DNA from 4 places in the Marinobacter adhaerens HP15 genome. Region 4 is predicted to be linked to each of the others. Evidence: predicted binding sites of a transcription regulator. Region 4 holds the regulator's gene; each other region holds the start of a gene.

Region 1 (3,185 bases), 950 kb from region 4:
GCCAGCTCGTCCGGACTGAACTTTGCCATAAAGTCGTCGGCCCCGACCTTCTTTACCATGGCCTGGTTGAACACACCGCTGAGTGAGGTGTGAAGCATAACAAACATATCCGAAAGCGCCGGGTCCTCTTTCACCTTGGTGACGAGGGTGTAGCCATCCATTTCAGGCATCTCCACGTCCGAGATGATCAGAGAGAAGTGATCCTTGGCCCGGGAACCGTCCGCAGTGATTTCCTTCAGATGTTCAATAGCCTGCTTGCCGTCGTTTTTCAGCACCACTTCCATGCCAATTGCGGTGAGACACCGCTGTATCTGGCGCCGGGCCACGGACGAATCATCGACCACCAGCACGGGCAGATGCCCCGGCACCCGGTCCGCGCTCTTGCTCAGAACGGCTTCGGTTACGTCCTCCCCGAGCGGAGAAACTTCTGAAAGAATCTTCTCTACATCAATGATTTCAATAAGCTTATCATCAATTTTCGTGACAGCGGTAAGATAGACATCCTTGCCGGCCCCTTTGGGTGGAGGCAGGATTTCTTCCCAGTTCATGTTCATGATTCGCTCGACGCCGCTCACCAGGAAACCCTGCGTTTTGCGATTGTATTCAGTGATGATGACGAAGCTGGTGGAGAGCTCGTCTTGCGGGATACCCGGCAGACCGATTGCCATGCTCAGATCGATAATGGGGATAGTCTCACCCCGGCTATGGGCTACGCCTCGAACGACCGGCCGACTGTTGGGCAGGGAGAACAGCTTCGGACACTGCAGAACCTCTTTCACCTTGAACACGTTGATCCCGTAGATCTGGCGCCCTCTGAGACGGAAAAGAAGCAGCTCAAGGCGGTTCTTTCCGACCATCTGAGTGCGCTGGTTGACACTGTCCAAAACCCCTGCCATTTCGATTCTCCTGGCTTGCCGGAATTACAACGGCATATATCTTGCTGTTCACTGAATAATAGCCTGATCGACGGAAACCCGTCATATCAGGGGTGGGTCAGCCCATTTAACGGCCACTTTTACCGAATCCTTAGCCTGATTCGGGCTTTTCTGCCCTGTTGTTGACAGCATAGGACAAACTGATACGTATGCGCATCACGAATTTCGCCCTACTACTGCTAATGTCTGGCCTGAGCACGCCGCTCCTTGCTGGAACGACGGCTGAACAGATTCAGAAAGCAACCCTGGCGTTTCTGGACAGCTTTGCGTCTGAACAGGCCGAGCATGGCTACACCGTTTCCTTCGAACCCGGTTCCATCGACAGCCGCCTCGCTCTCGCCGAGTGCGAAAAGCCTTTGAGTGTAGAGTTCAGCGGTGACCCATGGAAAAGCACCAGCCCGTCGTTGCAGGTAGCCTGCGAAGGAACCCGCCCATGGCGAATGTTTGTTACCGCTTCAGTCTCTATCCATGGGCCAGCCCTGGTAGCAGCGAGGCCACTCACGCGTGGAGAGCGAATAACCGAAGGGCTGCTTGCAAAGCAGTCTGTTGAAATCAATTCATCCAGACGTGGCGTGATTACGGACTCGAAGCAGGCGATTGGCATGGAAGTGCGGCGCGCAGTGAATGCCGGATCGCTCGTTACACCAGACATGCTTTCGGCCCCGAATGCGGTCGAACGAGGCGATCATGTTATCATCACCGCCAAAACCGGTGGATTTTCAGTACGTTCCCGGGGCAAAGCCCTGGCAAGCGCCAGCGTTGGCGAACAGGTTCTGGTTGAGAATCTGCGCTCATCGCGCACGATAAGAGCCAGCGTTGTCGCGCCGGGCCACGTGGAGATTCCGATGTGAGCCGCGTGCGGCAGAGGCTTGCCGGAGCGGCAAGTGAATGCCGCAAAACCGGTCGTAAAAGCAGATGAAAAAAGTGCTAAAAAGTACTAAAGGTTTTCGCGGCGCCGCCGTTAAGAAGACATAAACTCGAGTAAGCGCCGCATTCGTGGCGCGACAGGCAAGCAGGTACAGATATGTCAGTTGACTTAAATGGAATTGGCCCCGGCCAGGTCAACACCCAGAGAACTACGGCCGACAAAAGCTCCGGCGCACAGAATACCCAGCCGGCATCCAACGAACAGGCGAAGACACAGGCCCAGGGGGCCCGTGGTGAGAACGTTAGCCTGAGCAATCAGGCCAAGAATCTGAAGCAGCTCGAACAAAAGCTGGGCGATTATCCGGAAATGGATGACGACCGCATCGAGCAGATCCGTTCCGCCCTCGAAAATGGCACGTACAAGATTGACGCCGAGAAGCTGGCCCAGAAAATGCTTGAGATGGATGAAAGCATTTTCGGGTGAGTAGACCATGGCCGCAATTGATGATTTGAAGACCCTTCTTTCCCAGGATATCAGCCAGCTTGAAACACTGGCTGACGTTCTCGGCAAGGAAAAGACCTGCCTTGCGAATTCCGACCTCCGCCAGCTGGACGCCCTGACCAGAGAGAAGAACGATCTCCTCGGTGCAGTCCGCGAACGCGCCAAACAGAAAATCCGAACGCTCGTACAAATGGGATATCGCCCCGAAAGTGGCGAGCCTTCCCGCTTTATTCGCAGCGCCGGATTCTCGGATCTCTTCGAACTCTGGCAGGAAGCGGACCAGAAGCTGCGAACCTGTCAGACGCTGAACCAGACCAACGGTCGCGTAATCAGCCACTTGCAAAAGCGTTTGTCGAGGCTCACAGATATTTTCCGCGGCGCCACCGGCCAGCAAAAGCTGTACGGTGCACAGGGTCAGCAGACCACGGTATCAAGCAGCACGGTGCTCGCCAGCGCCTGAGCCCGGACGCATGGCTCTGCCGAGCCATGCTTTCCACTTTATCGGGTGTAGATGGTCATCTGGGAGTCGGGATGAAACCGGATGTCGTGAATGCTCACGTTGCCCATTGAAGCTCCCTGGCCTCCCGTAACCCGTATATTGTCCATCCGGATTTCCTCGATGCGCTCAGGGAACGCCAGCATCAGGGCGCCATCTTCTCTTACCCGATAACGCGGCTCCCCTTCACGATAGTGCACACCGGAAATGCTGAGATCTGAATCCAGGAAGTTCAGAACCGGCACGAAGATATTGGCGGAAAGCTTGAGACCTTCAATAACATCTGCGGATGCCTCGGTGCCTTGCTCCCCATTTCCTGCGGGGTTCTCCGCCATATTGCTGACAATACCAATGCGCTGCAGCAGGGTCGGATCGCCCTGACCCG
Region 2 (3,185 bases), 2.1 Mb from region 4:
CGACCGGACAGCGCGGCGTTCAGGCAACCCCGCTCTGACTGTCGGGCTCTGGCAGCCCGAACACGCTCCCGGACTGTGGCACTGTCCTCGCCGTCCCCACCCTGGCGCATCAGCACGTCGCCGCCCTGTACCGGCACCTCAACGTGCAGATCAAACCTGTCGAGCAAAGGCCCGGAGATCTTCGACCGGTAGCGGGTAACCTGTTGCGGCGTACACTGACACTCGATGCTAGGATGACCGCTGTAACCGCAGGGGCACGGGTTCATCGCGCCAACAACCTGAAAGCGCGCGGGAAAATTGACCTGACGCGCCGCCCGGCTGATCGAAATCTCCCCGGTTTCCATCGGCTCCCGGAGCACTTCCAGCACCCGGCGCTCAAACTCTGGCAACTCGTCGAGAAACAGTACGCCCCGGTGCGCCAGGGAGATTTCCCCCGGCCTCGGGCTGCTGCCACCACCGACCAGCGCAACCGCTGAGGCGGTATGATGAGGCGATCTGAAAGGCGGCTGACGCCAGCCCCCGGCCCGAACCGGCAAACCCGCCACCGAATGCACGCTCGCCACTTCCATAGCCGCAGCATCATCCAGCCCGGGCAGGATTCCGGGCAAGCGACTGGCAAGCATGCTCTTGCCGGTTCCCGGGGGGCCGAAAAACAGAAGATTGTGCCCACCCGCTGCCGCCACCTCCAGCGTGCGTCGCGGGACCTGCTGGCCGCGGACATCCGACAGATCGGGCACCTCACGGTTGCCGCCCGGGGCTTCGTCCAGGGGAGAGCTGGGCACCGGCACAAGACGGGCACGACCACTCAGATATTCGCACACGGTCAGCAGGTGGCCGGCGGCCAGAAGGTCACCCTGGCTTGCCAGTGCCGCTTCCTCGGAGTTGGCATGGGGGACCAGCAAGGCCCGACCATCCTCCCGGGCGGCCAACACGGCCGGCAGAACACCTTTCAGAGGGCGCAGTGCACCATCAAGGGACAATTCGCCAACGAATTCGCAGTCGGAAAGGCTGTCGACAGGGATCTGACCAGACGCCGCCAGAATGCCCAGAGCGATGGGCAGATCGAACCGGCCACCCTCTTTTGGCAGATCAGCGGGGGCGAGATTGATGGTAATTCTTCGGGCGGGAAATTCGAAACCGGCGTTAAGAAGCGCGCTTCGGACGCGCTCCTTGCTCTCCCTTACACCGGTTTCCGGCAACCCCACGATCGAGAGCGCGGGCAAGCCACCCGAGAGATGGACTTCAACGGTAACGGCAGGCGCAGACACGCCAATGGCGGCGCGGGAATGAACAATAGCAAGCATGACAACCATCCATGGTAATAACCGGAACTGCTTGCCCGGCATCCTGCCGGGCGCGTCCGGGATTTATTGTTTCTGCAGGGAATTTTCCAGCTCGGCCACCCGCTTCTCAAGCGCGTCGACCTTTTCACGGGTCTTCAGCAGGACTGCCTGCTGGGCGTCAAACTCCTCCCGGGTTACCAACTCCAGGCGAGACAGAACAGCCATCACGGTGGCCCGGGCCTGGGTTTCAAAATCTTCCCGTGCAGCGCGGGCCATGTCGGGAACAAACTGGCCGAACTGGCCCTGCAGCTGGGAAAAAATATCCTGTGGACCTTTCACACGTCACCTCACAAATTCCTGAAATATCCGGCTTCGACTAAAAGACAGGGCCGGTTGCCGGTTAGCGGGAGTGTATCACACCGCAGCCCCTGCCATACTGTAGGTGGTCGACCCTATAATAAGTGGCGAAGGGCCAGGGAGCCCGCTCCAAATTGGCTCACTGGCCGGCTACCCGCTCTATTTTGGTGCACAAGTTTGCGCCATTCTGGTACGCGGATATCGTAGCCTTTTGTTTTTTAAATATTTTTTTGCGTTGGCATACACGATGCTAAAGCTCTCGTACGCAATCCGCACAATTGGTGTGCGAGGTGGCAGCATCCCGAACTCAACAACCGGCCGACGGGCCCTCACTGTTGAGACGGCTTTACCAAGGAGAAAGCAATGAAACTTGTGACAGCGATCATCAAGCCTTTCAAATTGGATGATGTCCGTGAGGCACTATCCGAGATTGGCGTACAAGGCGTAACCGTCACTGAAGTCAAAGGCTTCGGTCGGCAAAAAGGCCACACAGAACTCTATCGTGGCGCGGAATACGTGGTGGATTTCCTGCCCAAGGTGAAGGTGGAAGTTGCTATCGGCGACAACCTTCTGGACCAGGTTATCGAGTCCATCACCAAGGCGGCCAACACCGGCAAAATCGGTGACGGCAAGATCTTCGTGACTGAACTGGCTCAAGCCATCCGGATCCGGACTGGCGAAACCGGCGAAGAAGCGGTCTGAACCAGCTCTGATTTTTCGATCAGCCAACGCAAAAAAATTTTATAACCTGAAAAGCCTCGTGCGGAGGGCTTCATATGGAAAGCAATCTTAATCACATTTTTGAACTCCAGTATGCGCTGGATACCTTTTACTTCCTGATTTGCGGTGCTCTGGTCATGTGGATGGCCGCTGGCTTTGCCATGCTGGAAGCCGGCCTGGTGCGTGCCAAGAACACCACCGAAATCCTGACCAAGAACGTGGCCCTGTTTGCGGTCGCCTGTACCATGTACCTGATTGTCGGCTACGACATCATGTACGACGGCGGTATCTTCCTGAGCGGTGTAACAACTGTTGCCGAGATGGACGACGCAGCGATTGCGGGCGTTATTGCAGCCTCCACTGAAGCCGGCTTCGGCGACATGGGCGAATACAGCGGCGCTTCTGACTTCTTCTTCCAGGTTGTCTTCGTTGCAACCGCCATGTCCATCGTCTCCGGTGCTGTGGCTGAGCGTATGAAACTCTGGGCCTTCCTGGGCTTCGCCGTTGTTATGTGTGGTTTCATCTACCCGATGCAGGGTTCCTGGACCTGGAACGGCGACGCGGTATTCGGCATGTACGAGCTGAGCTACAGCGACTACGCCGGTTCCGGTATCGTTCACATGGCCGGTGCAGCAGCAGCCCTGGCGGGTGTGATCCTGCTCGGTGCCCGTAAGGGTAAATACGGCGCCAAAGGTGAAATCCGCGCCTTCCCGGGTGCCAACCTGCCCCTGGCAACGCTTGGTACCTTCATCCTGTGGATGGGCTGGTTCGGCTTTAACGGTGGCTCAACCCTGAAGCTGGGTGGCATCGGTGTCGCCAACGAAG
Region 3 (3,185 bases), 1.6 Mb from region 4:
CGAAGATCGCCGAGGCATCCGAGTCCTGGATGATGAACAGGGCCAGGGGCATCCAGGCCAGCGGCGAAATCGGCCGCAACACCTGGATGTACGGGTTCAGAGCCTTGTACATCAGCGGCGACATGCCGATCAGGAACCCGACGGGCAGCGCAATGGCCATGGCCGCCAAGTAGCCGGTCAGTACCCGGTACACCGAATAGGCCAGCTGGATGCCGATACCCTTGTCGTTGGCGCCGGCGTCATAGAACGGATCGGACAACTCCGCCCAGGCCAGCTTGATCACCGCCGAGGGTGGCGGCACGCGGGATTCCTGCTCCACACCACCCATCAGCATTTCGTATTCGGTCAGTCCTGTCTGGGCCTCCGGGGGCTGGGTTGCCATTTCCCAGAGCCCCAGGGCCAGAATCAGGAACGACACCGACAGCAGTGCTGCCCGGACGTTCAGGGAAGCCATGGTTACACCCTCCCGATGTCGAAGCTGCGTGCGTATTCTTCGGCACGATCAGAATCGAACGTCTTGCCCATGATGGTGTGGGTCTTGTAGGTCTTGTCCGGAGCGGTGTAACCCAGTTCTTCCATGATCTTGCCGGTCTCGCTCGCCAGGTAGACCTGCTCGGCAATGCCTTTGTAGTCCACATCACCCTCGATATAACCCCAGCGCTTCATCTGGGTGAGGATCCACACGCCCATGGAGTGCCACGGGAACGGGTCGAAGTCGATGCGGTCCGGCACGTCTTTTACCTCGCCAAGGCCATCGGCGTAGTAGCCGGTCAGCACCTGCTGAATCACCGGTACCGGCTGGTTCAGGTAGTTCTTCGGTGCGATAGCTTCGGAGATTTCCTTACGGTTATCCGGATTGTTGGAGTACTGCGTCGCGTCGATGATGGCGCGCAACAGGGCGCCGTAGGTGTTCGGGTTCTGGGTCGCGAACTGCTTGCTGCAGGCAAAGGCGCAGCAAGGGTGGCCTTCCCAGATGTCCTTGGTCAGCATGTGGATGAAGCCCACCTTCTCCCAAACAGCACGCTGGTTGAACGGATCCGGTGACAGGTAGCCATCCAGGTTACCGGCGCGGAGGTTGGCAACCATCTCGGGTGGCGGGACCACTCGGATCTGCACATCTTTGTCCGGGTCGATACCGTTCTCGGCCAGGTAGTAACGCAACAGGAAGTTGTGCATGGAGTACTCGAACGGCACGCCAAACTTGAAGCCTTTCCACTGTTTCGGGTCGCGCTTGTCCTTGTGGTCGACGTGCAGCACGATGGCCTGGCCATTGATGTTCTCAACGGCCGGCATGATGAACGGCTCCGGTGTGGAGCCCGCGCCCATGGTCATGGCCAGGGGCATCGGAGTAAGCATATGTGAGGCGTCGTATTCGCCGGCCAGGGACTTGTCCCGGGCCACCGCCCAACCTGCGGTCTTGGTAACGGTCACATCCAGGCCGTAACGCTCATAAAAGCCCATCGGGTGGGCCATGATGATAGGCGTGGCGCAGGTGATCGGCACAAAACCAACGTTCAGCTTGGTCTTCTCGAGCTTGCCCAGCGACTCCTTCACTGCGGCCTTGGCCTTCTCCATCGGGAACACGCTGCCCAGAACCGCCGCCGCGGTGCCCGCGCCCATCATTTTCATGAAGGCGCGCCGGCTGTGTTCGTTGTGACCAAACACCGAGCGCACCACCGCGCCCTCGATGGCGCGATCCATCATCGCTTCTGAATCCAGATGCTCGTCAGCAACTGCCTGCTGGCCGGTAGAGGGCTTTAGATCGAGGGAAATCGACGGGGTGCTGTCGCCGGGTTTGCACTCGGGGCAGCCGCAGGTCTTGGCATGAATCAGGGACTTGTCACCGTCGAACGGGTTTCCAAGGCTTTTCGTAGTCATGGCGCACTCTCCTGGGTTTGGGACCTAAGTTTTGGGTTATTTCTGCACTCTCACGGTGCAACAAAGGTGCGGCTCGGGCCCGAGGCTGAAAATGGTCGGGTCGGCTCCGCGTTCTGAGAGAGCTATCGCACGGTTTGTGCCAAGTCCGGTTATTTTTTAACTGACTGTTTTTATTTAAATAAAATTAAAACACCTGCAAACGGAACGACTACGAACTTTCGTAATACACGATTTCTCGTAGTCTTAACTGCGATTTTTCGTAGTTGGCACAGGGTTTGTTTTGTTTTCCCGGACTGACCCCAGGACATCGCCATGATTACAGAAGCCATCAATGCCCCGGAACTTACCGGAAACTGGATCGACCACCTGCCAGAGGCTGCCCTGCTGGTAGATGCAGGCAGGGACCTGATTCTGTCCGCCAACAGCGCCATGGGCCGAATGATCGGCTCCGACCGGCAATCCCTCGTCGGAACGCCATGCACCCACCTGTTCACCGACCAGCGCCCCCAACTGATTGCCTTCACCGAGGAAACCCTCTTTCGCAGCCACGGCTGGAGCCGCGACTTCTTTCTCCAGCACCGGGACGGCCATACCGTGGAACTGGAGATCTCCTCATCCAGAGTTGGCGAGGCGGAAACCCAGAATGTGCTGCTGTTACTGAGGGACAGACGGCAGCTGCGAACCCTTCGGGAACGCCACGATGCCAACCACTACCATCGGGGCGGCCTGCTTGAATGGCGGCGGGTGGAAGAGCTGTTCAAGGACATGGAGCGGGAAAACCAGCTGATTCTTCATGCTGTCGGGGAAGGCATCTACGGGGTGGATGCCGAGGGGCGCGGCACCTTCGCAAACCCCGCCGCCGAGCGCATGCTGGGATGGCGAATTGACGAGCTTATGGGTCGGGTTCTGCATCGCGTGGTGCACCACTCCCATGCCGATGGCAGCCTTTACCCACTCAAGGACTGCCCGATCTACGCCGCCTTCCGCGATGCCAGCGTGAAGCGCGTGGGCGAAGACTGGTTCTGGCGCAAGGATGGCAGCGGCTTCCCGGTGGAATACACCAGCACGCCGATTCTGGATAACGGGCATCCGGTAGGCGCAGTGGTGGTATTCCGGGACATATCGGCACGGCAGGAGGCCCAGAAGGAGCTGCAGAAAGCGCTGGAGGAAGTGGAGACCCTCAAACACCGGCTGGAAATGGAGAATGCCTATTTACAGGAGGAGCTCAGCGCCGAGTATCATTTCCACGAAATCTTTGGCCAGAGCGAGGCAATCAAAGCCATCGTGCGACGGATCGGCATGGTGGC
Region 4 (3,185 bases):
ATGGCACTGGCCGGGTAGAAATGGTGATCCAGCCGCGCAGCGCCGACAGACGCACTGACAAACAGGAAACCGATGGCAGTTCTGAGAGCCAGTAACCTGGCAAAAAGTTACAAACAGAAAAAAGTGGTTATTGATGTTTCCCTGGAAATCCGAAGCGGGGAAATTGTCGGACTGCTAGGACCCAACGGCGCCGGGAAAACCACCTGTTTCTACATGATCGTGGGGCTGGTACCTGCCGATCACGGGCGGATAACGATCGACAGCCGGGATATTACGCCGCTGCCGATGCACGGTCGGGCCCGTCAGGGCATCGGCTACCTGCCACAGGAAGCCTCGGTTTTCCGCAAACTGTCTGTGCGCGACAACATCATGGCGATCCTTGAGACGCGGCAGGGCCTGAGCAAGGCAGACCGGCAGAAAAAGCTCGAGGAGCTGCTGGAGGAATTCCACATCACCCATATACGGGACAGCGTTGGTATGGCCCTGTCCGGTGGTGAGCGGCGAAGGGTGGAAATTGCCCGGGCTCTGGCCATGGAGCCGGCTTTCATCCTGCTGGATGAGCCCTTCGCCGGTGTTGACCCTATATCCGTCAGCGACATCAAACACATTATCCGGCATCTGCGGGACAAAGGGATTGGCGTGCTGATCACCGACCATAACGTGCGCGAGACTCTCGATATCTGCGAGAACGCGTACATTGTTTCCGGCGGGCACATCATCGCCTCCGGCAATGCCGATGCGATCCTGGCCAATCAACAGGTCAAGGAAGTCTACCTCGGGGACGAATTCAGGCTGTGACAGTGAATGGCTCATTGTTTTGATGATCTGTAGCAAGTAAACTCGGCAAAGAACTTGCTAGGGTAAAGAAAACCGCGGCAAGTAACCGGCATATAAAGATTTTTTCAAGACCTATGACACAAAGCGCTGATGAGTGACGGATCCTGAACCATGGTTATGAAAGCCTCCTTACAGTTAAAGCTGGGTCAGAGCCTGACCATGACACCCCAGCTGCAACAGGCGATCCGGCTTCTCCAGCTATCTACCCTCGACCTCCAACAGGAAATCCAGCAGGCACTGGAATCCAACCCCATGCTGGAGACATCCGAGGACGACGATCAGACCGACACGTCCACCGAGAGTGACGAGCGCGAGGCCAATGCGGCCGAGTCTGCTGCCGAGACCACGCCGGAACCGTCCAGCGACTGGGACGAATCCGAGAACGGCCCGGACTGGTCGTCGGAAAACGAGATTCCGGATAACATTCCGGACGATCTGCCGGTCGACACGGCCTGGGATGACATCTACCAGTCCGCCCCTGCCCCGGCAGCCCGCAACGACGATGAAAACGATCACGATTTCGAGACCCGCAACTCGCCCACCGAGACCCTTCAGGATCACCTGGAATGGCAGCTCAACCTGACTCCCCTGAGTGAGCGGGACCAGGCCATTGCCCACGCCCTGATGGACGCCGTGGACGAGCGGGGCTATCTCACCAGCCCCCTGGAAGAAATCCACGCCGGGCTGCTGGACGAGAACGAAGAAGACCCCCTTGAACTGGATGAAGTGGAAGCCGTCCTGCATCGCCTCCAGCACTTCGATCCCCCTGGCGTGTTTGCCCGGGATTTGCAGGAATGCCTGCTGATACAGCTTAACCAGCTGCCGCCGGACACACCCTGGCTCGCCCAGGCACGCCTGGTGATCACCCACTACATCAACCTGCTGGGCAACCGGGACTACGCCCAGCTATTGCGTCGCAGCCGCCTGAAGGAAGATCAACTCAGGGAAGTCCTGGCGTTGATTACCGGCCTCAATCCGCGCCCGGGCGACGTGATTGATCGCGCCGAGCCCGACTACGTGATTCCGGATGTCATCGTTCGCAAGCACAATGGCCGCTGGCGTGTTGAGCTGAATCCGGAAATTGCACCGCGCATCCGGGTAAATGCCAGCTATGCTTCACTTATAAGGCGTGCAGACAGCAGTGCAGACAACACCTACCTCCGCGATCAGTTGCAGGAGGCCAAGTGGTTTATCAAGAGCCTGCAGAGCCGCAATGAGACCCTGCTGAAAGTAGCGACCCGTATTGTCGAGCACCAGCAGGGTTTCCTGGATTACGGCGAGGAAGCAATGAAGCCGTTGATTCTCTCGGACATTGCCCAGGCGGTGGAAATGCATGAATCAACGATTTCACGGGTAACCACTCAGAAATACATGCATACCCCCAGGGGTATTTTCGAACTGAAATATTTCTTCTCCAGCCATGTCAGCACTGATGAGGGCGGAGAATGCTCTTCCACGGCCATACGCGCGATGATCAAGAAGCTGATTGCCGCCGAAACACCCAAAAAGCCGTTGAGCGACAGTAAAATTGCAGCCATGCTAGGGGAACAGGGTATCAAGGTTGCGCGACGCACCGTTGCCAAGTACCGGGAGGCCATGCACATTCCGCCGTCCAACGAACGCAAGCGGCTGGTCTGAATACCCCGGGACGGGACTCAACACTGTATTCGCCGGCGCACAATGCGCCAGCACCCAGACCGGCTCCCGGGAGCCGGCATGATGACAACAGGAGACGCCTATGCAACTCAACATTTCAGGCCATCACGTAGAACTGACTCCCGCACTGAAGGATTACGTTTCAGAGAAGTTCGAGAAGCTCGAGCGTCACTTTGACCACATCAGTAACTGCCAGGTGACTCTGGAAGTGGAAAAGGTGCGCCAGATTGCGGAAGCCACATTGCACGTGGTAGGTGGTGAGATTCACGCAAAGGCAGAAAACGAGGATATGTACGCGGCCATTGATGCCCTTATCGACAAGCTCGACCGTCAGATCCTCAAGCACAAGGAAAAGAATGTAGAACGGATGCACGGAAACGGCTCTCGCTAACGCGCTGTTTTCATGCACTTCATCTAATCGAGCTGCGACATGAGTAACGTGTCGCAGCCTTTTTTTTAACGGAAATGCAGTCGATCCATGAGCGACACATCCCTGACCATAGACAACATTCTTGCGCCGGAGCTCACCCTCTGCAGGGTAGCTGCGTCCAGCAAGAAACGGGCCCTGGAGTTTATTGCCGAGCAAATAAACCATCAGGACAACACGCTCAGCGAGACCCAGCTCTTCAACAACCTGATTTCCCGTGAGCGCCTGGGCAGCACCGGCATTGGCCAGGGAATTGCCATTCCCC

Evidence for each region. The regulator sigma-54, encoded in region 4, starts transcription at its own class of promoters, with help from an activator protein. The targets are predictions, from matches to a motif close to ANTGGCATNNANNTTGCTNT.
Region 1: flgA (flagellar basal body P-ring formation chaperone FlgA) is a predicted target of sigma-54. The motif match lies at 925-944, and genes of this name have one in related genera.
Region 2: glnK (P-II family nitrogen regulator) is a predicted target of sigma-54. The motif match lies at 1,875-1,894, and genes of this name have one in related genera.
Region 3: HP15_RS05040 (sigma 54-interacting transcriptional regulator) is a predicted target of sigma-54. The motif match lies at 2,141-2,160, and genes of this name have one in related genera.

Annotation. Positions count from the first base shown of each region.
Region 1 covers NC_017506.1:1,627,952-1,631,136, reverse strand. Annotated here, with positions in the region: gene HP15_RS07750 (chemotaxis protein CheV) at 1-896, opposite strand, end outside; gene flgA (flagellar basal body P-ring formation chaperone FlgA) at 1,085-1,786, shown strand; gene flgM (flagellar biosynthesis anti-sigma factor FlgM) at 1,960-2,286, shown strand; gene HP15_RS07735 (flagella synthesis protein FlgN) at 2,294-2,764, shown strand; gene HP15_RS07730 (hypothetical protein) at 2,803-3,185, opposite strand, start outside.
Region 2 covers NC_017506.1:266,536-269,720, reverse strand. Annotated here, with positions in the region: gene HP15_RS01330 (YifB family Mg chelatase-like AAA ATPase) at 1-1,304, opposite strand, end outside; gene HP15_RS01325 (accessory factor UbiK family protein) at 1,368-1,622, opposite strand; gene glnK (P-II family nitrogen regulator) at 2,004-2,342, shown strand; gene HP15_RS01315 (ammonium transporter) at 2,417-3,185, shown strand, end outside.
Region 3 covers NC_017506.1:1,023,603-1,026,787, reverse strand. Annotated here, with positions in the region: gene ntrB (nitrate ABC transporter permease) at 1-454, opposite strand, end outside; gene HP15_RS05045 (ABC transporter substrate-binding protein) at 457-1,878, opposite strand; gene HP15_RS05040 (sigma 54-interacting transcriptional regulator) at 2,191-3,185, shown strand, end outside.
Region 4 covers NC_017506.1:2,578,956-2,582,140, forward strand. Annotated here, with positions in the region: gene lptA (lipopolysaccharide transport periplasmic protein LptA) at 1-95, shown strand, start outside; gene lptB (LPS export ABC transporter ATP-binding protein) at 73-798, shown strand; gene HP15_RS12190 (RNA polymerase factor sigma-54) at 955-2,475, shown strand; gene hpf (ribosome hibernation promoting factor) at 2,576-2,884, shown strand; gene ptsN (PTS IIA-like nitrogen regulatory protein PtsN) at 2,972-3,185, shown strand, end outside.